DNA from 4 places in the Simplicispira piscis genome. Region 1 is predicted to be linked to each of the others. Evidence: predicted binding sites of a transcription regulator. Region 1 holds the regulator's gene; each other region holds the start of a gene.
The links. The regulator LexA, encoded in region 1, represses DNA repair genes until DNA is damaged. The targets are predictions, from matches to a motif close to ACTGTATNNNNATACAGT.

Region 1 (5,683 bases):
ACCGTCTGGCCGAAGCCTGCGCGTTGCTGGGCTTGCAGGGCGACGACGTGGTTGTCAACGTGCAGGGCGACGAGCCTCTGATCGACCCGCAGCTCATCAACGCGGTCGCCGCGCTGCTCGCAGCCCACCCGCAAGCCAGCATGGGCACGGCAGCGCATCGCATCGAAACCTTGACCGACCTGACCAATCCCAACGCAGTGAAGGTTGTGCTGGACGCTCAGGGGCTGGCCCATTACTTCAGCCGCGCGCCCATCCCGTATGCACGCGACCATGCCGACACCGCCTGGTGGCAAGGTGCTGCCGTGCAGGCACACCCCAACGTGACTGCTCTGGCAGGGTTTGCTCCGCTACGCCATATCGGCATTTACAGCTACCGCGCAGGTTTTCTGCGCCAATTTCCCACGCTGTCGCAAGCACCCACCGAAGCCGTCGAGGCACTGGAGCAACTGCGCGCCCTGTGGCATGGCCACCGCATTGCCGTGCACGTCACCGCAACAGCACCCGGCCCGGGCGTGGATACCCCACAAGACCTGGCACGGGTGCGCGCACTGCTGGGCTGAGCACATGCGCCGCCTGCGCGCAGCCGCTCCATCGTGTGTAAGCCAGAGCGAAAGTTGCGCATGCTATCCTTGCCCTCCAAAAAAACACCGCATCCGGGCCGGGCGTAAGCACGCCTGCGACCTGCTGTGCAGCCAGATTCACATAGCGAGAGGATTTCCATGAAACTGATTCTGTTGGGCGCACCAGGCGCCGGCAAAGGTACGCAGGCCACCTTCATCTGCCAGAAGTACGGTATCCCGCAAATCTCCACGGGTGACATGCTGCGCGCTGCCGTCAAGGCGGGTACGCCATTGGGCCTGAAGGCCAAAGCGGTCATGGAGTCGGGTGGGCTGGTCAGCGACGACCTCATCATCGGCCTGGTCAAGGAACGCATTGCCGAGCCCGATTGCGCCAAGGGCTTCCTGTTCGATGGCTTCCCGCGCACCATACCGCAGGCCGACGCCATGAAGGAAGCCGGTGTCAAGCTGGACTACGTGCTGGAGATCGATGTGCCCTTTGACGCCATCATCGAACGCATGAGTGGCCGCCGCTCGCACCCCGGCAGCGGTCGCACCTACCACGTCAAGTTCAATCCGCCCAAAGTGGCAGGCAAGGACGACGCAACGGGCGAGGATCTGATCCAGCGCGACGACGACAAGGAAGAAACCGTGAAGAAGCGCCTGGAGGTCTACAGCGCCCAGACACGCCCTCTCGTCGATTACTACTCAGGCTGGGCGACCCAGGACCCCGCCAACGCCCCCCAATACCGCGCCATCAGCGGTACCGGCAGCGTGGAAGAAATCACCGCCCGCGCAATGGCCGCACTGGCAGGCTGAGCGCCATTCCTGTAGGCCCGCACGCGAGCCCCAGCACAACGCCCCGCATGCGGGGCGTTGGCGTTTCTGGGCTTCAACCCATCGGCAATCAGGCCGGAACGCCGCCGCCGAGCAGTTCCAGCATCAGTGATACGCGGGCCTTTACCGGGCTGAGCCCATGGCCCAGTGGCAAAGAAGCCCCGGCACGCGGCAGCACCTGACCCTCGGTACAGCGCGTTGTCACACGCACGGCTACGCCTGCGGTCTGCGCATGTTCCAGAGCGGCCTGCAAGTTATGGTGCAGGCTGCCATTTCCAGTGGCGGCGACTACCAAGCCCTGCACGCCGTCGCCCACCAGAGCGTCCACCGTGGCACCACGGGCGCCAGCGTAATTCATGACGATCTCTACACGCGGCCAAGGCGCACCGTTAGCTATCTTTTCAAGAGCTGATTGCGCCCATCCCATAAGCGCTATAGGCCTATTTTGTGCCCATCGCACATGCCCTTCCTCGATCCAGCCCAGAGGGCCTGTTTCGTCGGAACCAAACGCATCCACCCGGTAGGGATGGACCTTTCGCACCTGTCGCGCACCATGTACCACCCCAGCGCACACGGCCAGTACGCCGCAGGCTCCCGGCGCCGTGGCCAAGGCCATGGCATCCAGCAGGTTTTGCGGCCCGTCCGGAGCCATAGCGGTGGCAGGGCGCATAGCACAGGTCAGCACCACCGGCTTGGCGGCATCCAGCACCGAGTGCAGAAACCAAGCCGTCTCTTCCAGGGTATCCGTACCGTGGGTGATCACGATGGCGCGCACCGTTTCGTCGGCCAGATAGCGGCGGCACCGGATCGCAAGGTCAGCCCAGACCGAAAACTCCATGTCCTTGCTATCGATCTGCGCGACCTGCTCCACCTGCAGCGGCCCCTGGGCCGCCTGCACCAGTCCGGGCACAGCCTCCAGCAGTTCCTGCACATCCACCTGTCCCGCCACATACCCAATGTTGTCACCCGCTACAGACGCTTTGCCTGCGATGGTTCCGCCTGTGCCCAAAACAACGATTTTTCCTGCGCTCACTTGCATCCCCTGAAAAACTGGTTAAAAATACAGCTACTGGATTAAAAAACAGTTTCAATCCTTTTTCTCGTCCTTTGTGGAACCTGCCATGCTCAACGTCCCCAAGCTCACGGCCCGCCAGCAGCAGATTCTGGATCTGATCCAAACTGCCATTTCACGCACCGGCGCCCCCCCCACACGCGCCGAAATCGCCACCGAACTGGGTTTCAAATCGGCCAACGCCGCTGAAGAACACCTCCAGGCCTTGGCGCGCAAGGGTGTGATCGAACTGGTCAGCGGCACTTCGCGCGGCATTCGCTTGTGCGGCGAGACGGTGCGCTCCATCAATGCCGCTCGCGGCACACAATACAGCCTGCCTATTCCCGGCCTGTCACAACTCATGCTGCCCCTGGTAGGTCGGGTAGCCGCTGGCTCGCCCATTCTCGCGCAGGAACATGTGGAACAGACCTATTGTGTTGAAGACAGCCTGTTCCAGCACAAGCCTGACTACCTGCTCAAAGTACGCGGCATGTCGATGCGCGACATTGGCATCATGGATGGGGACTTGCTGGCCGTGAAAATTGCACATGAGGCGCGCAACGGCCAGATCGTCGTGGCCCGCTTGGGCGACGATGTCACGGTCAAGCGCCTGCGGCGTACGGCCCACGCCATCGAATTGCTGCCAGAGAATCCCGATTACCCAGTCATCGTCGTCGAACCCGGCGAGCCTTTTGCCATCGAAGGGCTCGCTGTCGGCCTGATCCGCAACACCATGCTCATGTAGCAGCGTACGCACCGCCGCAGGTGGCGGGCGTTTGGCAGGCCTCCATTCATGCCTGCCAGCCCTGCTGGCGGTGCATTTTTTGCAATCCTGCCTGTGTTCAACCTCTGACCTCTGGAGTTTTCACATGGGAATTGCCCTGCTGGCTGCGGCCACCCTCACCCATCCTTTGACGGCCTTGCACCGCTGGTGGAGTACCCGGCGCAACACGCCAGGCCTGCAAAACCTCACGCTCAGTAATGCGCAGCAACCGCTGCACCCACTGCTGCCTTTGCACACCTCCACAAGCCCCGTCAGACTGCAACATCAGGGTCTGAATGAGTCTTTGCGCCACAGCACCATCGCAGCGCGCAAAGTCCACAAACCCTCAGCACGCCCTCTGCGGCCCCTGCCCCGCACCAGCGACGCCCATGCGCCCTTGCGCGTGCTGCGCAGCCACACCAGCGCCTGCGGGCGCATGGCAATTTCCGGGCGTATGGCCGATGTATGCGCTGAACTTGACCGACTGGCCGCCAGCGAGAACCAGCACTAACGCCTGCCCATTCCTGCTCCGCATGCTTTGACCTCGGAGCAGCCTTACGTGTTGTTGCCGGCGAACCGCCATGGAGCCAAGGCACAATGGCGGGATGAATATCGTGATCCTCGATGATTACCAGGATGCCGTGCGCAAGCTCCACTGCGCCACACGCTTGGACGCTTATTCCGCCAAGGTCTATACCAACACCGTCAAAGGCTTGGGACAGCTGTCGGTGCGCTTGAAAGATGCCGACGTGATCGTGCTGGTGCGTGAGCGCACGCATATTTCACGACAGTTGATCGAGAAACTCCCCCGTCTGAAACTGATCGCTCAGACTGGCAAGGTCGGCAGCCATATCGATGTGGGCGCCTGCACCGAACGCGGCATTGCCGTGGCCGAGGGTGTGGGTTCCCCGGTGGCGCCTGCTGAACTGACCTGGGCACTCACCATGGCGGCCATGCGGCGGCTTCCCCAGTACATAGCCAACCTCAAACATGGAGCCTGGCAGCAATCGGGCCTGAAGGCGGCAGGAATGCCACCCAATTTCGGTGTTGGCAACGTATTGCGCGGCAAAACTTTGGGCATCTGGGGATATGGCCGCATCGGCCAGCTCGTCGCCAGTTACGGCAAGGCCTTTGGTATGAATGTGCGCATCTGGGGAAGCGATGCATCGCGCGTCCAGGCCCTGACGGATGGGTACCAGGTCGCTTCCACCTGTCACGAATTTTTTGCGCAATGCGACGTGATTTCATTGCACTTGCGCCTGACCGATGAAACCCGGGGAGTCGTTACGCTGGAAACCCTCTCGTGTATGAAGCCCACGTCTCTGCTGGTCAATACGTCGCGCGCAGAACTCATCGAACCCGATGCCCTGATCGCCGCACTCAACCGTGGGCGCCCCGGTATGGCTGCGGTCGATGTTTTCGAGAGCGAGCCTATTTTGCAAGGCCATGCCTTGCTGCGCCTGGAGAACTGCATCTGCACACCGCATATTGGGTATGTCGAGCAGGAGAGCTATGAGCTGTATTTCGGTGCAGCTTTCGATAACGTGGTGAATTTCATTAAAGGTACACCCACAAATATCGTGAACCCTGGCGCACTACAGGTCAGGCGCTGAAATAAAAAAGGCTTCCCAAAGGAAGCCTTTTTTGCGTGCACTGGCCTAAACCAGCGCAAACCTGACCACGGATCAGTTCAATGCAGTCTTCTTGCCGTCAACATACTTGTACAGCGTGATGGCAGGGTTCTTCATTTCGCCATTGGATTCAAAGGCAATATTGGCGGTCACGCCCTTGAAATTGGACTTCGCAAGTTCAGGCGTGTAAACCTTGGGATCCACAGAGTCGGCGCGTTTCATAGCGTCAACCAGCAGCGTGGTGGCATCGTAGGTGTAGGGGCTGTAAACCTGGAACTGACCTGGGTACTTGGCATCGTAGCGCTTCTTCCACTCTACACCGCCAGGCATCTTGGCCAGCGACGCGCCACCTTCAGCGCAAATCACGTTGGTCAGGGTTTTAGCGCCTGCAGCCAACTTGGCGATTTCTGAAGTGCACACACCGTCACCACCGAAATACTTCGTGTTGGCCATGCCCAACTGCTCCATCTGGCGCAGCATAGGGCCAGCCTGGGGGTCCATGCCGCCGAAGAAGATGCCATCGGGATTCTTGGCCTTGATGGCCGTCAGAATCGCCATGAAGTCGGTGGCCTTGTCGGTGGTGAATTGCTCATCGACAACCTTCATGCCCAATTCAGCAGCCACTTTCTTGAACACATTGGCCACGCCTTGGCCGTAAGCGGTACGGTCATCGACGATGGCAACCGTCTTCAGCTTGAGCACGTCATGGGCATAAGCTGCCAGTCCAGCGCCCAGGGCGTTGTCATTGGAGATGATGCGGAACGTGGTCTTGTAGCCAGGCTTCGTCAGGGTGGGGTTGGTTGCAGCGCCCGTGACCATGGGAATACCGCAATCGTTATAGACC
Region 2 (5,683 bases), on a different contig from region 1:
GACCGCGCCACAGGACGGCCCCTGTGTGTGGGCAACGGGGAGACCTGCAAGCGGGCCACCCTGTCCGGGATGCAGAGCTTTGCATGCCCGTCACCTCAGGCATGCCCCTTGGCCGAAGGCGGCAACTGCAAGCCCTACGGGCGCCTGAATGTGCGTATCGACGTGGAGGGAACCGGGTGTGATGAACTGGGCAGCTTTGTGCTGCGCACCACCGGGTTCAACAGCATCAGGACTCTCTCGGCCCGGCTGCGCTACTTCCATGCGCTGTCGGGGGGCTTGCTGTCCACCTTGCCACTGGAGCTGCGCTTGCGCGGGAAGTCCACCATGCTGTCGCACCGCACGCCGATCTACTACGTGGACCTCACGCTCCGGTCGGACAGCACGATGGAGCAGGCCATTGCTGCTGCACGCAAGGAGTGGGAAGCGCGCAAGGCTGTGGGCATCGATCAGGGGGCACTGGATGAAGCGGCCAGGGCTGGTTTTGCACTCGGGGATTTTGAGGAGTCCGAGGAAGAAGGGGCTGCTGTGGTGGAGGAGTTCTACCCGGTCGATGGTGATGCTCAGGATGTCAGCAGTGAACTGCATATTTCCGGGGGAAAGCCGTTACTCGCGGACAAGCTCAGACAGAAGGCTGGTAGACATTCGTCACCCGTCGGGGAGAGCATTGCTTGATGCTGTGCACCACACCGACCCTCACATGGGCGGTGTGGTGGACAGTATTTTTTTTGGATTCGCAATAGACACATCCCCCACCTCCAGCATGTCTTCCCAACGTGTCGTATAGGCCGGTGACCTGCGTTCCTGCCGCATCGCCCAACTAGCACGCTCTCCCTGCGTCTGCACTCCGGCGCTGGCTAGCTTCAGAGTCCCGCGTCCATAGCGCTGGTTGAGTTCATCGAGCACCCCCATAAGCCGCTCCCGAGAGCCTTCGTGGCTCTCCAGGGGCTCCAGCTCAAGCTCTCCTTGTTTGAGGCGTGCGCTGTGCAAGTCCAGCAGCATGACGCCCGCCTTGATGAAGGCATAACCCGGCCGGTAGATTCGGCGCAGGCCGATCAGCGCTGCCTTGGCAATCGGCACGGTGTCACTGGTGGCGCTTTGCAGCGGTACGGTGATCGAGCGTGCGTACTGCGGCCCCTTGCGGTAGGGGCTCGTGTGGATGAACACCAGCACATGGGCGGTGTGGCTGCCCTGCCTGCGCAGCTTCTGCGCAGCCATGCTGGCAAACGTGCTCACAGCCTGTTCCAGCGCAGGGAGATCACTGATGGGCTGCCCGAAGGAACGCGTACAGGCAATTTCCCTCTTGGGTGGCGGTTGATCATCCAGTCCAATGCAGGGCATGCCTTGCAGTTCTCGCACCGTGCGCTCCAGCACGACGGACCATCGCCTGCGCACGGTGGCCGGGTCCAGGCGTGCCAGGTCCAGCACGGTCTCGATCCCTGCGCCCTTGAGCTGTGCGGCGATCTTGCGCCCCACGCCCCAGACTTCGGCCACATCGGTGGCGTGCAGTACCGCATCGCGCTCTGTGGGGGGCAACTGGGCCAGGTTGCAGACCTGGGCCAGTTCTGCAGGGTAGGAACCTGGTTTGCGTTCGGCCGTCTTGGCCACATGGTTGGCCAGCTTGGCCAGGGTCTTGGTCGGTGCAATGCCGATCCCGCAAGGTATGCCCGCCCACTGCAGCACCCGGGCACGGATGGAATGGGCTCGCTCTGTCAGGTCGCCCCGGATGCCACTGAGGTCCACAAAGCTCTCATCGATGGAGTACACCTCCTGCCGGTGGCCCAGCCCTGCCACCAGGCTGGCCATACGGTCGCTCATGTCCCCGTACAACGCAAAGTTGGCCGATAGGGCCACCAGGCCCGCCTCGTGTTCCAGGTGCCGAATCTCGTGCCAGGGGTGTCCCATGCGCACCCCCAGGGCCTTGGCTTCGTTGGAGCGTGCGATGGCGCAGCCATCGTTGTTGCTCAGAACGATGACCGGTCGGAGCTCCAGGTCTGGCCGGAACACCCGCTCGCAGCTGACGTAGAAGTTGTTGCCATCGACTAGCGCAAACATGGCCTTGTTCTGCCGGGGTCACAGCACTCAACGGTACGCATGGCAGTGCTCCGCTTCAAGTCTTGAACTGCTTGACGCTGGCAAGTACGACACCCCACACCTCAATGGTCTGCCCGTCCTGGGGGACGATGTCTTCGTAGGCGGGGTTCGCGGCCTGGAGCTTGAGCTTGCCAGCGCGCAGCCACAGCTTCTTGCAGGTGAAGGCCCCATCGACCACGGCCACGACGATGAGGCCATGGCGTGGCTTGATGGCCCGGTCCACCAGGATCACATCCCCGTCGAAGACGCCTTCATCGCGCATGGAGTCACCTCGCACTCGCAGGGTGTAGGTGGCCTGGGGATGCCGGACGATATGCTTAAGCACATCAATCCGTTCCGCCTGGAAATCCTCGGCCGGTGACGGAAAACCCGCATGCACACAGGCATCGATCTCCTGTGCGATGAGGCTGGGGCGATAGGGCTCAGGGGACGAGCAAAGAGGGTCGAGAACCGAGAGCATGGGGCGGGGAGCCGAATAGAGGTGGCGAGCACAAACACTGTTATTAAGTACAGTATATTCCTGCCTGCCGATCCGGGGCAATTCCCGGGCATGGCGCTCTGGCTATGCTCTGCCTAATGCTTGAGCGCAGTGCTGCAAGCCAGGATTGATGCGGCCAGCAGGGCTTATCCAGAGAACTATCCACAGCGTTGACCCCAGCGATTGGGGACAAGAACACACCACACAAGGACAGAACAGGCCATGTGCAGCCACTACCAGGGCCTCCAGCGACCTGAAGCCTACCGAGAGGTCTTCCAGGCCGAGCCTCCGGCCATGGAAGGCAAGGAGGACATGTGGCCCTGCTACCAGGGCAGCTTCATCCGCAGGCACCCGCATGCCGATGTGGGCGACGAGGCCGTGTCTCCCCATGAAGCCTTGATCGGGCAGTACGGTCTGGTGCCGCACTGGGCCAGCGACCTCAAGCTGGGGCGCCACACCTACAACGCCCGTTCCGAGACGGTGGCCATCAAGCCGAGCTTCCGGGACGCCTGGCGCCATACACGCCACTGCATCATCCCGGCCATGGCCATCTACGAACCGGACTGGCGCACAGGCAAGGCCGTCCCCACCCGAATCAACCGGGCTGACGGCCAGCCCATGGGGATCGCGGGGCTCTGGGATCAGTGGAAGTCTCCCCGGGGTGAGGTCGTGCATAGCTTCACCATGCTGACCATCAATGCCGACCAGCATCCGCTGATGAACCTGTTCCACAAGCCAGCCGACGAGAAACGCATGGTCGTGATCCTGGAGCCGGAGCAGTTCGACGACTGGCTGCAGGCCCCCGTGAGCCGCAGCATGGAGTTCCTGCGGCCGTTCCCGGCCGAGGGCTTGCGCGTGGGGTAGAAACCCAGCCGACGAATCCATGTGCTGCAATCCCGCCGCACATTCTCATCAGCAGTGAACCAAGCGTTTGAAGTGAAACTGTCCTCCCCCTGGTCGCACCTGCTGCGCGTGACCGCGATCCTTGCCCTGGCCACTGCCAATGAGTCCCAAGCCCGTGTGTCTGCGCTGGAAGCCATCGACAGCGCTGCAGGACACCCGACGAGCTTTGCGCAGTGCCCGCAGTTTTTTGCCAACGGCAAACCACCCGCCATAACACCCCGACCCAAGCAACGGGAGCTTTGCTACGAAGCCTTTGCCCTCCTGCACAGCGGCCAGACCAAGACCCCGGTCTATGTGGCGCAGCGCCTGAACCGGCGCAGCATCGAGGATGCCGATGAGAGGCGCGCGACCAAGTTCTTCGCCGATGCCAGGTTGCCCAGGGGCGAGCGAGCGGAACTGGAAGACTACAAACGCTCGGGTTTCTCTAGAGGGCACATGGCACCTGCGGGGGACATGCCCACGCCGACAGCCATGGCCCAGAGCTTCAGCCTGGCCAATATGGTGCCGCAGGACATCCAGCACAACGGGGGTGCCTGGGCCAAGATTGAGCAGGACACGCGCCACTATGTGCGAAGAGCCAAGGGGGATGTGTTCGTGATCACCGGGCCGGTGTTCACGCCGGAGAGTCCACGAATCGGAGACAACGGGGTCAGGGTGCCGACCTATCTGTTCAAGCTGGTGTACGACCAGCATGACAAGCGGGCCTGGGCGCACTGGCAGGAGAACCGGGAGGGGGAGCGTGTCGGGCGACCGATCAGCTACCAGGAGCTGGTGAAGCGGACAGGGGTGGAGTTCTTGCCGAGCTTGGGGTTTTGAAGTACCAGTACGTGGTGCGTCAACCATTGCCTCATCTGTGGAAAGTTGGGCTACCAGCTGGTAACCCGCTCCTACCGCTGCAGGCTGAAAAGAGTCTTTCGCGGTGGGTGGTCCGAACAACAGCGAGCACCATCACCAGACATTCGACAGGCAGCAGCTTGTATGACCGATGTACAACCGAGACCGGTCACTTGATGTGCAGCGCCGACGATCCGGTGATTAATTGGATGCTAGCAAGTCAGCGCGCTATCCCCAACGCTTTGATCAGGTGGCAGGTCATTTTGGTTCCATGCACAGGATCATCTCATCAGCACTCAGCCGCGCGAGCCGTGGTCCATGCGTTTTAGACGCCGGGCCGCCTAACGTGCTGAACACGCTGGACACACGGTGAGTCTCGACCTTGAAGATTTTGGACGCGGCGCTCTTGATCATGCTGGCATCAATGCCATTTGAGCATTCGTGATCTGGAAAAGTGACTATTGCGGAAACGTCACGTTCCGCCAGCGTTGTCAGTAGCTCTTGGATCGCCGCTAGAGATGTCGTCTTTTGACTGTACTGCGAACTAGGCCTCTCGCTGAGCGGTGGATAGCGGCCAACGCCGAAGACGGGACTCGTGACGCCTACAGCAATGGCTTCAAGCACGTGATAGAAGCGGCTGTATTGAACGGCAGAGTATGGTGGGTCGATGAAAACGAGATCGCCGTGCCTCAGTTGCGATGCAACTTTGTTGGCATCCCCGACGTGGGCTTCCCCGACTACCTGGGCGTGAAGTGGGGCAACCTGAGCGAGCGCTGCCTGTATGTCAGCACACAAATTGCGTTGCCAGCTTATCTGCAGGTACTTAAGCGCCGTGTCAGTTGGCTGGAATGGCTGTGCTGTATGGCCAGGGGCCGCGGCGCATTTGCTGGCGGCCGTCACAAGCGCGGCAAGGCAGATTTCCCTATTTGGAGACTTGGTGGGAACGGTGTCTCTCAGCGCCTGAATCCAAGCCGCTTGAACCGGGCTGTAGTAGTGTCCTGCGTAGGCGTTGACAAGGCTGGTCTTGTCAAACTGGTTCGACCAGCTCCGAGCCTTCATGACGAAAGCTTCGCTGATGTCCCTGGACGTCGGGGCATCAAATGCACTGAATCGCGGGGCAGCCCGGCGCGACCAGTCGTTCCAGAGTTTGACGGGATCGGCCGGACTGTTTCGCTGAACTACGGCCGCAGCAAGCACCGCGCTGTAACGTTGGAGATCAAACGCCCAAGTTTCTATCGGATAGCGTCCCGCTACATGCCAGGCGACTGAAGCAGAACCGGCGAAGAGATCAACAAATCGCTTGTGCCTGCCTACCATCCCTCCTAACACTTCGCCCAGACCATTGCCAAGCATCGCTCGCTTGGAGCCCATGTATTT
Region 3 (5,683 bases), on a different contig from region 1:
CATTCATCGGCCCAGGGCGGCCTGATCACGGCACTGGCTGTTATGGCCAGGCCGTGTTCGGGTTGGATTATTTGAGATCGTCTGCCAGCACGCGCACGATGCTCGACGCGTTGGCCGAGGTTTCGGGTGCGCCCGCGGCATTCAGAACGGACACCGTGGTAGCTTCGCCCTGGCTGCGTACAACGATGCGGTATTTGAGTGGCGGAACGGTTTTCTCGGAGCTGAACAGCTTGCCCAGGAAGCCCTTTTCTTTCTTGTCGTCCTTGGGTGCTACATAACGCACGAAATACACGCCTTGGCTGCGATCACGGTCTTCCACCGTAAAGCCGGTCCGGTCCAGGGCCAGGCCGACACGGCGCCAGGCGCGGTCAAAGCCCTCGTCAATCTGCACCACAGGGATATCGCCCACGGTCGCCACGCGCGCGGCGGGCGGGCGCTGTGCGGAGGCGGTCGCTACGGCTGCCGCTTGCTCCTTGCTCACGCCCAGCTTGACCATCATGCGGCGCAGGAATTCTGTTTCCAGCTCCGGATCGGCCGCACGCGGCTGCCACACGGTGGAATCCTTGGTGGCGCTGTTGAAGACTTCCACCATGCCGCGGTGGCTGACATAGATTTCGGTGCTGCCATCGGCAGCGCGTTCCATGCGTGTGCGGAACTTGTCGCGCTCACCCGTGGAGTAGAGCGAATCGAGCACCTTGCCCAGCGTGCTGCGGATGATGTCTTGCGGAATCTTGGCGCGGTTTTCAGCCCAGTCGGTTTCCATGATGCCGAGCTTGGACTGGTCCAGCGCGAGCGTGAAACCGTTTTCCAGCCAGAACTCGCGTACCGGTTCCCAGAGCTTGTCGGCCGGGCGATTGATGACCAGCCAGCGCTGGTCGCCGTTGCGCTCGATGCGTACATCCCCCATTTGCGCCAGCGCTGTCTGCGGGCCGGAGGGCTGCGTTGCCTGACCCGCCTGCAGCGCATTGGCCGAAACCACGCCGCCAGGCACGGCGTAGCGGGTTTCTCGCGAGAGCTGCGTCAGATCGGGCGGAACCTCCAGCGAAGAGCCCTTGCTGGCGCTCTTGTAGTCGATTTTCTCGCCTTCCAGCACCGAGCAGGCGGACAAGGCAATGGTCAGGCCCAGCAGGCCCAGTCGTGCAGTTTGGTTCACGCGGAAATCCTCTTGAGTATCGGGGGGGGCTGGTTACAGCAGACGTGCGGAGCGCAGTGCGCCTTCGACCACGGCCTCGTTGCCCTGGCTCAGTGGCGTCATGGGCAGGCGCATGGTGCCGCCGCACAGGCCCATGCGGGCCATGGCCCACTTGACGGGGATGGGGTTGGCTTCGACGAACAGGTGCTTGTGCACGGGCATCAGCTGGAACTGGATTTCCATGGCGCGGCGGGCATTGCCTGCAATGGCAGCCACACACAGTTCGTGCATCAGGCGCGGCGCTACGTTGGCCGTTACGCTGATGTTGCCGTGGCCGCCGCAGAGCATCAGGGCCACAGCGGTCGGATCGTCGCCCGAATACACGGCAAAGTTCTTCGGCAGGTCGCGGATCAGCCACTGCGCGCGCTCGATGTTGCCCGTGGCTTCCTTGATGGCGATGATGCCGGGCACCTGCGCCAGCCGCAGCACGGTGTCGTGCTGCATATCGGCGACCGAGCGGCCGGGCACGTTGTAGAGCACGATGGGCAGGTCGCCCGTGGCCTCGGCAATGGCCTTGAAGTGCTGGTACTGGCCCTCTTGGGTGGGCTTGTTGTAGTAAGGCACTACCTGGAGCTGGCTGTCGGCGCCCACGCCCTTGGCAAAGCGGGCCAGCTCGATGGCCTCTTTGGTAGAGTTCGCGCCGCACCCGGCCATGACCGGTACGCGGCCCGCCGCCTGTTCGACGCTGACGCGGATGATCTCGCAGTGCTCTTGGACGTCCACCGTGGGCGATTCGCCCGTGGTACCCACCACGCCGATGCAGTCGGTGCCTTCTGCAATATGCCAGTCGATCAGTTTGCGCAGGGCAGGGTAGTCCACGCTGCCGTCCTCGTGCATGGGGGTGACGAGGGCGACGATGCTGCCGGTAAGGGGGACGGTGGAAGAGGTCATGTCCGCAGTGGTAAACGGTAAAAGAGCATTCTAACTAGGAGTGCGCGCGCAGCGGATGGCATGCCGGTGAAACGCCGCTCGGTGGCATACGCACGGCGGCAATACGTTGCACGAAGCGTGCGGGGGTGTCGAGAAATCCGTTTTCGTAGGCCACCACCTGCAGACTGGCGCAGGCCGTGAGCAGTTCCCCGGGTTGCAGCAAAAAGTCTGCCCGCGCGGGGCGGCCCACGGTTTCGTTGCCGCAGGCAAAGGTTTCGTACAGCAGCACCCCGCCCGGGGCCAGGCTCTGCACCAGCATGGGCAGCAGCGGGCGCCAGAGGTAGTTGGTGACCACGACCGCGCCGAACAGGCGCCCGGGCAGCGGCCAGGGGCCGCTTTCAAGGTCGGCGGCAATCGCCTCCCCCACGGCGGCTGCCGCGTCAATGGCTTGCGGGTTGCAGTCAATGCCTGTCACCGGATGGCCCAGGGCCTGGAACCAGCGCAGGTGGCGGCCCTGGCCGCACGCCACATCGAGCATGGGCGCCTGCGGCGGCACCAGGTGTGACCAGCGCCGCACCCATTCAGAAGCGTTGTCCAGCGCAACGGGTGGGGAATAGGTTGCTTTCATATTCATAGCTGGTTGCGCTTGCTGCATAAGTGCTAGGAGTCTGTCGGGCTTGGAGCGTCGAAAGCGAGAATCGGCCCCAGCGAGGACAGTTTTTGCCGGATTTGCAGCCCCATAGCTCGGCTATGGGGTAAAAAGACGGTGAAAAATGGACCGCTGCGGTCGATTCGCAGCCGACGATTGCCAAGTCCGACAGCCTCCTAGAGGCCAATTTGTCTAAAAACAGGCCCACACCTGGTCGGCGAGCATCACCATGAATTCCGGCTGGCTATAGAGCGCAAACACCGCCAGCAGTGCCACCACGGCCAGCGCCCAGGCCATCCAGCGGCGGTGCTTGCGCTGTGCAGATGTAGGGGTGTTGGGGGTGATCGACATGGTCAGGCCGGTTGTGGTGCGCCGCGCTCAAGGGGCTGTTCGCGAATCGGCAGGTTCACCAGCCCGGCCAATAGCCCCAAGCCAATGGCGATCTGCCAGACGATGTCGTAGCTGCCCGTGCGGTCGTACAGATAACCCCCCAGCCACACGCCCATGAAGCTGCCGATCTGGTGGCTGAAGAACACCAGCCCGCCCAGCATGGAGAGGTGCTGCACACCAAAAATCTGCGCAATCGTGGCGTTGGTCGGCGGCACCGTGGACAACCACAGTGCACCCATGATCGCAGAGAACACATACACCGACGTGGGCGACAGCGGCACCCACAGGAAAATGGTGATGACCACGGCGCGGGAAAAATAGATGAAGGCCAGGATATGGCGGCGCGGCATGCGCTGGCCGAGCGTGCCCGCGATATAGGTGCCAAACACGTTGAACAGCCCGATCAGCGCCAGTGAAAAACTGGCCACCTGGGGGGACAGGCCGTGGTCCTTGAGGTAGCTGGGCATGTGCACGCCAATGAACACCACCTGGAAGCCGCAGACAAAATAGCCCGCTGTCAGCAGCAAAAAGCTGGGGTTGCGCACCGCTTCGGTCAGCGCCTCGCCAATACTTTGCTGGCGATGTGCAGGTGCCGCGCCCTGAAAGCCCGGTTCCCGCAGCCCATAGGCCAGCGGCGCGATCAGTAAAACCATCAACGCGAGCGCCAGCAGCGCCGTTTGCCAGCCCAGGTTGGCAATCAGAAGGCCCTCCACAGGCACCATGAGGAACTGGCCGAACGATCCCGCCGCCGCCGCCACGCCCATGGCCCACGAGCGCTTCTCGGGGGCAATCTGCCGCCCCAGCACGCCATAAATCACGGCATAGGTGGTGCCCGCCTGTGCCGCGCCAATCAGCACGCCCGTGGTCAGGGCAAACAGCGTCTGGGTGGGCGAGAGGGCCATGCCCGCCAGGCCCAAGGCATACAGTACGGCACCGCCCACGAGCACGCGAAAGGCGCCAAAACGGTCGGCCACCATGCCGACAAAGATGCCGATCAACCCCCAGGACAGGTTCTGGATGGCGATGGCCAGTGCAAAAGACTGGCGTGTCCAGCCCATCTCCTGCGTGATGGGCTGCAGCCATAGACCAAAGCCGTGGCGAATGCCCATGGACAGCGTGACAATGGCTGCGCCGCACGCCAGCACCTGGAACATGGACAATTTTTGGGAATTCGTATGCATACGCATAAATGTAGCGATTTTGTCCAAAATGCGCCGGAACACGGGTGACCGGTACGCGGCAAAAACCATGGGCTGCAGATCTTTCGCCTGTGTATTCATCCAGCTGTTTGCGCAGCAGCACACTACAATCCGCCCCCATGGCAGCCAAACCCTCTCCCGTTTCCTCCAATAGCGAATACTCCGAAGGCTCGATCCGCGTGCTCAAGGGCCTGGAGCCCGTCAAGCAGCGGCCGGGCATGTACACCCGCACCGACAACCCCTTGCACGTCATCCAGGAAGTGCTGGACAACGCCGCCGACGAAGCGCTGGCCGGCTACGGCAAGAAGATCAAGGTCACCTTGCACGCCGATGGCTCGGTGAGCGTCGAAGACGATGGCCGAGGCATCCCGTTTGGCCTGCACCCGGAAGAAAACGCGCCGGTGATCGAGCTGGTCTTCACGCGCCTGCACGCGGGCGGCAAGTTCGACAAAGGCAAGGGCGGCGCCTACAGCTTCTCGGGCGGCCTGCATGGTGTGGGTGTGAGCGTGACCAACGCGCTCTCCACCCGGCTCGAAGCGACGAGCTACCGCGAAGGCCAGGTCGCGCGCCTCGTGTTCTCGGCCGGTGATGTGATCGAGCCGCTGACCACGCAGCCCAAGGGCGAAGGCGACCGCAAGCAGGGCACCACGGTGCGTGCCTGGCCCGACGCCAAATATTTTGAGTCCAGCCACCTGCCCATGAACGAGCTCACGCACTTGCTGCGCAGCAAGGCGGTGCTGATGCCGGGCGTGAGCGTTTCGCTGGTCAACGAAAAAACCCGTGACACCCAGACCTGGCAATACAAGGGCGGCCTGCGCGACTATCTGCAGCAGACCCTGAACGGCGAACCGGTGATCCCGCTGTTCGAGGGCGAAGGTTTTGCCGATGGCGGGCACGAGAGTTTTGCCGAAGGCGAGGGCGCGGCCTGGTGCGTGGCGTTCACCGAAGACGGCCAGCCGGTGCGCGAGAGCTATGTCAACCTCATCCCCACCAGCGCGGGCGGCACGCACGAGAGCGGCCTGCGTGATGGTCTGTTCACCGCCGTCAAAAGCTTCATCGAGCTGCACAGCCTGTTGCCCAAGGGCGTCAAGCTGCTGCCCGAAGACGTGTTCGCCCGCGCCAGCTACGTGCTCTCGGCCAAGGTGCTGGACCCGCAGTTCCAGGGCCAGATCAAGGAGCGGTTGAACTCGCGCGACGCGGTGCGGCTGGTGTCGAGCTTTGTGCGCCCGGCGCTCGAGCTGTGGCTGAACCAGCATGTCGAATATGGCAAGAAACTCGCCGAACTGGCCATCAAGGCCGCGCAAACGCGGCAGAAGGCCGGCCAGAAGGTCGAAAAGCGCAAAGGCTCTGGCGTGGCCGTGTTGCCCGGCAAGCTGACCGATT
Region 4 (5,683 bases), on a different contig from region 1:
GTGCTGGTCGTACACCAGCTTGAACAGGTGGCTTGGGACCCTGACCCCGTTGTCCCCGATGCGGGGACTCTCTTGGGTGAACACCGGCCCGGTGATTACGAACACATCGCCCTTGGCCCGCCGGATATACCGGCGCGTGTCCTGCTCGATCTTGGCCCAGGCACCACCGTTGTGCTGGATGTCCTGCGGCACCATGTTGGCCAGGCTGAAGCTCTGGGCCATGGCTGTCGGCGTCGGCATGTCTCCCGCCGGAGCCATGTGCCCTCGGCTGTAGCCTGAGCGCTTGTAGTCCTCCAGTTCGGCGCGCTCGCCTCTGGGAAGGCGTGCATCGGCAAAGAACTTGGTCGCTCGCTTCTCGTCGGCGTCCTCGATGATTCTGCTGTTAAGGCGCTGCGCCACATAAACCGGCGTCTTGGTCTCTCCACTGTGCAGGACGGCAAAGGCTTCGTAGCACAGCTCGCGCAACTTGGGGCGTGCCGGTATGACGGGTGGCTTGCCGTCGGCAAAGAACTGCGGGCATTGCGCAAAGCGGGTCGGATGACCTGATGCACTGTCCAGGGCTTCAAAGACGGAAAGGCGGGCTTGGGCTGTACTGGCGACGGTCAGTGCAAGGATGGCGGTCAGGCGCAGCATGCGCGACCACGGCGCGGTCTGTTTCATTTCAAACGGTTGGTTCATTGCTGGGTCAATGCATGGGGACGGAGTGCCCCATGCTGGCGGAAAGGCTGCTCGGGTTCTATCCCACCCTCAGGCCCTCGGCAGGGAAGGGCTGCAGGAATTCCATGCTGCGGCTCGCGGGTGCCTGCAGCCAGTCCTCGAACTGCTCCGGCTCCAGAATCACCACCATACGTTTTTCGTCGGTGGGCTTGTGGAACAGGTTCATCAGCGGATGCTGGTCGGCATTGATGGTCAGCATGGTGAAGCTGTATACGGTCTCACCACCAGGCGATTTCCACTGGTCCCAGAGCCCGGCGATTCCCATGGGCTGGTCATCGGCGCGGCTGATGCGGGTGGGAATGGCTTTGCCGGAGCGCCAGTCTGGCTCGTAGATGGCCATGGCCGGGATGATGCAGTGACGGGCGCGGCGCCACGCATCCCTAAAACTCGGTTTGATGGCCACCGTCTCGGACCGTGCGTTGTACGTGTGGCGGCCCAGCTTGAGGGCGTCAGCCCAGTGCGGCACCAGTCCGTACTGCCCGATCAAGGCTTCATGGGGCGGCACAGCCTCATCGCCTACATCCGCATGCGGGTGCCTGCGGATAAAGCTGCCCTGGTAGCAGGGCCACATGTCTTCCTTGCCTTCCATGGCAGGGGGCTCGGCCTTGAAGACCTCCTGGTACGCCTCGGGTCGCTTGATGCCCTGGTAGTGGCTGCACATGCCTTGAATCCTGTTGTTGTTGGCTGCCTTGTTGTCCCCAATCCATGGGGTCAATGCTGTGGATAGTTCCTGGGATAACCCGCTCATCCTGCGCCAGTGCTGGCCTGCAGCACGGCGCTTAAAAGATGGGCAGACCGCCGCAGTCGGGAATGGCTTGGGAACCGCAGCAGGGAATATACTGGATATAACAACAGTATTTATCTCCCTGGCTTCCTCAGCTGTTCGTGCTCCCCCATCCATGCCCCCGGCTCTCCATTCTTCCTGCTCCGCTCCTGTGCCCTATATCCCCGGTCTGACGGCTCTGGAGATCGATACGTGTGTGCGTGCAGGGTTTCCGTCACCCGCAGAGGATTTTCAGGCGGAGCGGATTGATGTGCTCAAACAGATCATTCTGCATCCCCAGGCCACCTACACCTTGCGGGTGCGGGGGGACTCGATGCGAGACGAAGGCATCTTCGACGGCGACGTGATCCTGGTGGATCGGGCCATCAAGCCGCGCCATGGACATATCGTGGTGGCGGTGGTCGATGGAGCCTTCACCTGCAAGAAGCTGTGGCTGCGCGGCGGCAAGCTCAAGCTGCAGGCTGCCAACCCAGCCTACGAAGACATCGTCCCGCAGGAAGGTCAGACCATCGAGGTCTGGGGCGTCGTGCTCGCCAGTGTCAAGCGGTTCAATACCTGAACCAGGTGGCGCTCGGTTCTATGACACGGCTCGACCTGCATCCCGAGCATTCGCTCTGAAGCACAGGCTGGAGGTCACTGTGTACGCGCTGGTGGACGGCAACAATTTCTACGTCAGCTGTGAACGGGTGTTCCGGCCAGACCTGCAACATCGGCCGGTGATCGTTCTGAGCAACAACGACGGCTGCGCCATTGCCCGATCGAACGAGGCCAAGGCCCTGGGGGTGCGCATGGGACACCCCTGGCATGAGATCCGGCATCTGGAGAAAGAAGCAGGTCTTGTGGCCCTCTCGGCCAACTTTGCGCTGTATGGCGACATGTCTGACCGCATGGCCAGCCTGGTGGCTGCGCTGGGTCACCGCCATGAGGTGTATTCGATTGATGAGAGCTTCGTGGACCTCAGCGGCATCCGGGGCGACATGACTGAACGAGCCCACGCCATTCGTGCGCGGGTGCTGCAGTGGGTGGGCATTCCCTGCGGCATCGGCATTGCGCCGACCAAGACCCTCGCCAAGCTGGCCAACTATGTGGCCAAGACGGCTGAGCGCAAACCCGGCTCCTACCGAGCAGAACTGGCCCAGGTCTGCAACCTCGCGCAATTGCCCCGTGAAGAACTGGATGCGGTGCTGGATGCGACCGATGTGGGTGAAGTCTGGGGCGTGGGGCGCAAGATCGCAGCCCAGCTCAAGGAAGCAGGCATCGAGACCGTGCTGGACCTTGCACGATTGGATCCGGCCACGGTGCGTAGGCGCTGGTCTGTGGTGCTGGAACGCACGGTGCGAGAACTTCAGGGCATGCCCTGCATAGGACTGGACGATCAACCGCCACCCAAGAAGGAGATCGCCTGCACCCGGTCGTTTGGGCAACCCGTCAGTGCGCTCCCGGACCTGGAGCAGGCGGTCAGCACGTTTGCCAGCATGGCAGCGCAGAAGCTGCGCAGGCAGGCCAGCCACACGGCCCATGTGCTGGTGTTCATTCACACCAGCCCGTACCGCAAAGGTCCGCAGTACGCCCGGTCCATCACCGTACCGCTGCTGCGGGCCACCAGCGACACCGTGCCCGTCGTCCATGCTGCATTGACCGGGCTGCGCCGGATCTACCGCCCGGGCTACGCCTTCATCAAGGCGGGCGTCATGCTGCTGGACTTGCACAGCGCAAAGCTACAGCAGGGAGAACTCGATCTGGAACCGCTGGAAGCGCAAGACAGCACTCGGGAGCGGCTGATGGGGGTGCTGGATGAACTCAACCAGCGCTATGGGCGTGGGACGGTGAAGCTGGCCAGCGCCGGGATTCAGGCGACGGGAGAGCGTGCCAGATGGGCCATGCGGCAGGAGCGCAGGTCACCTGCTTACACGACATGTTGGGAGGATATGTTGGAGGTGGGGGATGTCTTTGTCTCTTCGCCTGCGATGATCTGCAATGCTACTCAGCAACAGACGAAGATGGCGATTGCATGAAGGTGGGGTTTCGGTTGGTAAAGGCGCCTTTGCAGCGAATTCGGTCGTACCGATGACGTGTGTATGCAAAGGGCCTTGATGATTGGCCTGCGCAGCGGCGGCAACAACGCGAAGACAGCCACCAGCACATGAGTAAGGTAGTGGATTTTCCAGTGGCGCTTCCTGCCATGCGCCGCCTTCCACACCACCTCAGCCACCTGCTCCGGCTGCACGTTGACGCCCGTCGAGCGCACACTGCACGCCTGCGTCGATGCAGCCGTGACCATGGGTGTATTGACATAGGGCGCCATGATGTCACTCACGGTGATGCCATCGCGCTCCAGTTCAAGGTCAAGCGCCTCTGTCAGCGCATGCACAGCATGCTTGCTTGCCGAATAAACCGCTAACTCGGGCATGCCATAGATCGCCGAGGTTGAGCACATGGTCAAGATGTGCGCGTCAGGCGTGGTGCGTAGCGCAGGCAAAGCACAGTGGATGCCATTGAGCACGCCCTTGACGTTGATGTCCAGCGTCAGGTACTGCTGCATCAGAGGAATATCCTCGTTGCGCCCCATCCGCAAGATGCCTGCGTTATTGAAAAGCACATCAAGCCGTCCTCCAGTGCTTGAGGTGAACATCTCGATGACAGCGCGGTATCTCTTGGCGTCAGTCACGTCCAGCCACGGCGTGCGACATTTGTCCGCGCCGATCTCTCGTTCCAGCCGGTCCAGCCCCTCTGTATCAATATCGGCCAATCCCACAAACCAGCCGCGCGAGGCGAACAGCAGCGCCGTGTGGCGACCAATGCCGGATGCGGCACCGGTGATGAAGATGGATTTACGTCGCGTCATAGTGGTACCGACGTGGGCATGGCTTCAGCGCGCCGTGTAACCGCCGTCAATGACCAGTTCAGAGCCAGTCATGTAGCACGACTCATCCGACGCCATGAACACCAGCGCCGGAGCGATCTCTTCAGCCAATGCGAGGCGACCAAGCGGTATGCGGTTGACGATGTCTGCCTGCAGCGCCTGAGCCATGTCGGCCGGCATGAAAGCCAGCGCACCAGAGACCATTGGCGTGGCGATGTAGCCGGGATGGAGCGAGTTCACGCGGATGTTGTAACCGTGCGCAGCGCAATGCAGCGCTGCAGATTTGGTCAGCAGACGCACTCCACCTTTGCTGGCGTTGTAGGCAACCAGATTGGGATCGCCAATGATGCCCTCGATCGAGGACACATTGATGACTAATCCGCCTCGCTCCTTCATAGCGGCAATGGCCTTCTGTGTACCCAGGAAAACACCGTCGAGGTTGATCTCCAGCACGGCACGCCAGTCCGCAAGGCTTGCTTGTTCAATACTTCCTAGCCGCCCCACTCCAGCATTGTTGACCAGCACATCCAGCGCGCCGGTCGCGACGATCACCCGATACCAGTCGGCTTACTGTGTGACATCGTGCGCCAATGCGGTCACCAGGTGGCCCGCTGCGGAAAGGCGCGCAGCCTCGGCTACCACGCTGGGAGCATCGATATCTGTCAACACCACCCGCGCACCTTCGCGCGCAAAATACCGCGCGGTAGCGAGTCCCAATCCACTGCCCGCGCCAGTAATCAGGGCTGTCTTGCCTTGCAAACGCTTCATCTACGTCTCCCTTTTTGTTATGAATGAAATACCTCGCTTATCCCGGTTCTCTCGGCAGCGGAGTAAGCGCACCTCTTGGGATCAACCACCCGCATCGCGTCGATGTACGCTCGCCGGCTCACTCTCGAACGCCTCCATCAAGAAGCGGTCCTGCGGCTTCTCTGACGCCGTCTTGGGGATTTGTGCCAGTACCTGGATGTAGCCAGGCACCATGCCTGCCTCCAGTTGCTGCCGGCACACGGCAAAGAGCTGTCGTGCGTCGAACGCGGCTGCGTCCTTGGGTACCACTGCGGCAACGACCTCTTTTTCTCCCGGAGCGAGCTGCGCACTTGCAATACCGTAGACATAGACGTCATCGACCATGCCCGACTCGGCGATTGCCTTCTCGATAAAAGCCGTGGCGATGAACTCGCCGTTGCGCCGGATGCCGCTGCCCTTGCGGTAGTCGAAATACAGCCACCCGTCGGCATCCTCGTGCACCACGTCGCCCATGTGCAGCCAGCCGCCAGCGCATTTACGCGCGGAGGCGTCGACGTTGCCGTAGTACTGGA

Region 2: ACYVOC_RS11385 (LexA family protein) is a predicted target of LexA. The motif match lies at 2,588-2,605, and genes of this name have one in related genera.
Region 3: ACYVOC_RS06615 (DNA topoisomerase IV subunit B) is a predicted target of LexA. The motif match lies at 4,369-4,386, and genes of this name have one in related genera.
Region 4: ACYVOC_RS05680 (LexA family protein) is a predicted target of LexA. The motif match lies at 1,556-1,573, and genes of this name have one in related genera.

Annotation. Positions count from the first base shown of each region.
Region 1 covers NZ_BAAGQN010000028.1:40,244-45,926, reverse strand. Annotated here, with positions in the region: gene kdsB (3-deoxy-manno-octulosonate cytidylyltransferase) at 1-560, shown strand, start outside; gene adk (adenylate kinase) at 720-1,376, shown strand; gene ACYVOC_RS17580 (asparaginase) at 1,465-2,433, opposite strand; gene lexA (transcriptional repressor LexA) at 2,516-3,190, shown strand; gene ACYVOC_RS17570 (hypothetical protein) at 3,315-3,719, shown strand; gene ACYVOC_RS17565 (D-2-hydroxyacid dehydrogenase family protein) at 3,814-4,821, shown strand; gene ACYVOC_RS17560 (branched-chain amino acid ABC transporter substrate-binding protein) at 4,894-5,683, opposite strand, start outside.
Region 2 covers NZ_BAAGQN010000015.1:353,219-358,901, forward strand. Annotated here, with positions in the region: gene ACYVOC_RS11375 (recombination directionality factor) at 1-672, shown strand, start outside; gene ACYVOC_RS11380 (Y-family DNA polymerase) at 694-2,052, opposite strand; gene ACYVOC_RS11385 (LexA family protein) at 2,108-2,551, opposite strand; gene ACYVOC_RS11390 (SOS response-associated peptidase) at 2,792-3,433, shown strand; gene ACYVOC_RS11395 (DNA/RNA non-specific endonuclease) at 3,506-4,288, shown strand; gene ACYVOC_RS11400 (DNA adenine methylase) at 4,565-5,683, opposite strand, start outside; gene ACYVOC_RS11405 (hypothetical protein) at 5,683-5,683, opposite strand, start outside.
Region 3 covers NZ_BAAGQN010000010.1:97,794-103,476, forward strand. Annotated here, with positions in the region: gene bamC (outer membrane protein assembly factor BamC) at 68-1,153, opposite strand; gene dapA (4-hydroxy-tetrahydrodipicolinate synthase) at 1,187-2,083, opposite strand; gene ACYVOC_RS06600 (class I SAM-dependent methyltransferase) at 2,118-2,696, opposite strand; gene ACYVOC_RS06605 (hypothetical protein) at 2,904-3,062, opposite strand; gene ACYVOC_RS06610 (MFS transporter) at 3,065-4,282, opposite strand; gene ACYVOC_RS06615 (DNA topoisomerase IV subunit B) at 4,420-5,683, shown strand, end outside.
Region 4 covers NZ_BAAGQN010000007.1:502,422-508,104, forward strand. Annotated here, with positions in the region: gene ACYVOC_RS05670 (DNA/RNA non-specific endonuclease) at 1-660, opposite strand, end outside; gene ACYVOC_RS05675 (SOS response-associated peptidase) at 737-1,378, opposite strand; gene ACYVOC_RS05680 (LexA family protein) at 1,617-2,060, shown strand; gene ACYVOC_RS05685 (Y-family DNA polymerase) at 2,140-3,516, shown strand; gene ACYVOC_RS05690 (SDR family oxidoreductase) at 3,486-4,346, opposite strand; partial or broken gene ACYVOC_RS05695 (SDR family oxidoreductase) at 4,371-5,132, opposite strand; gene ACYVOC_RS05700 (AMP-binding protein) at 5,214-5,683, opposite strand, start outside.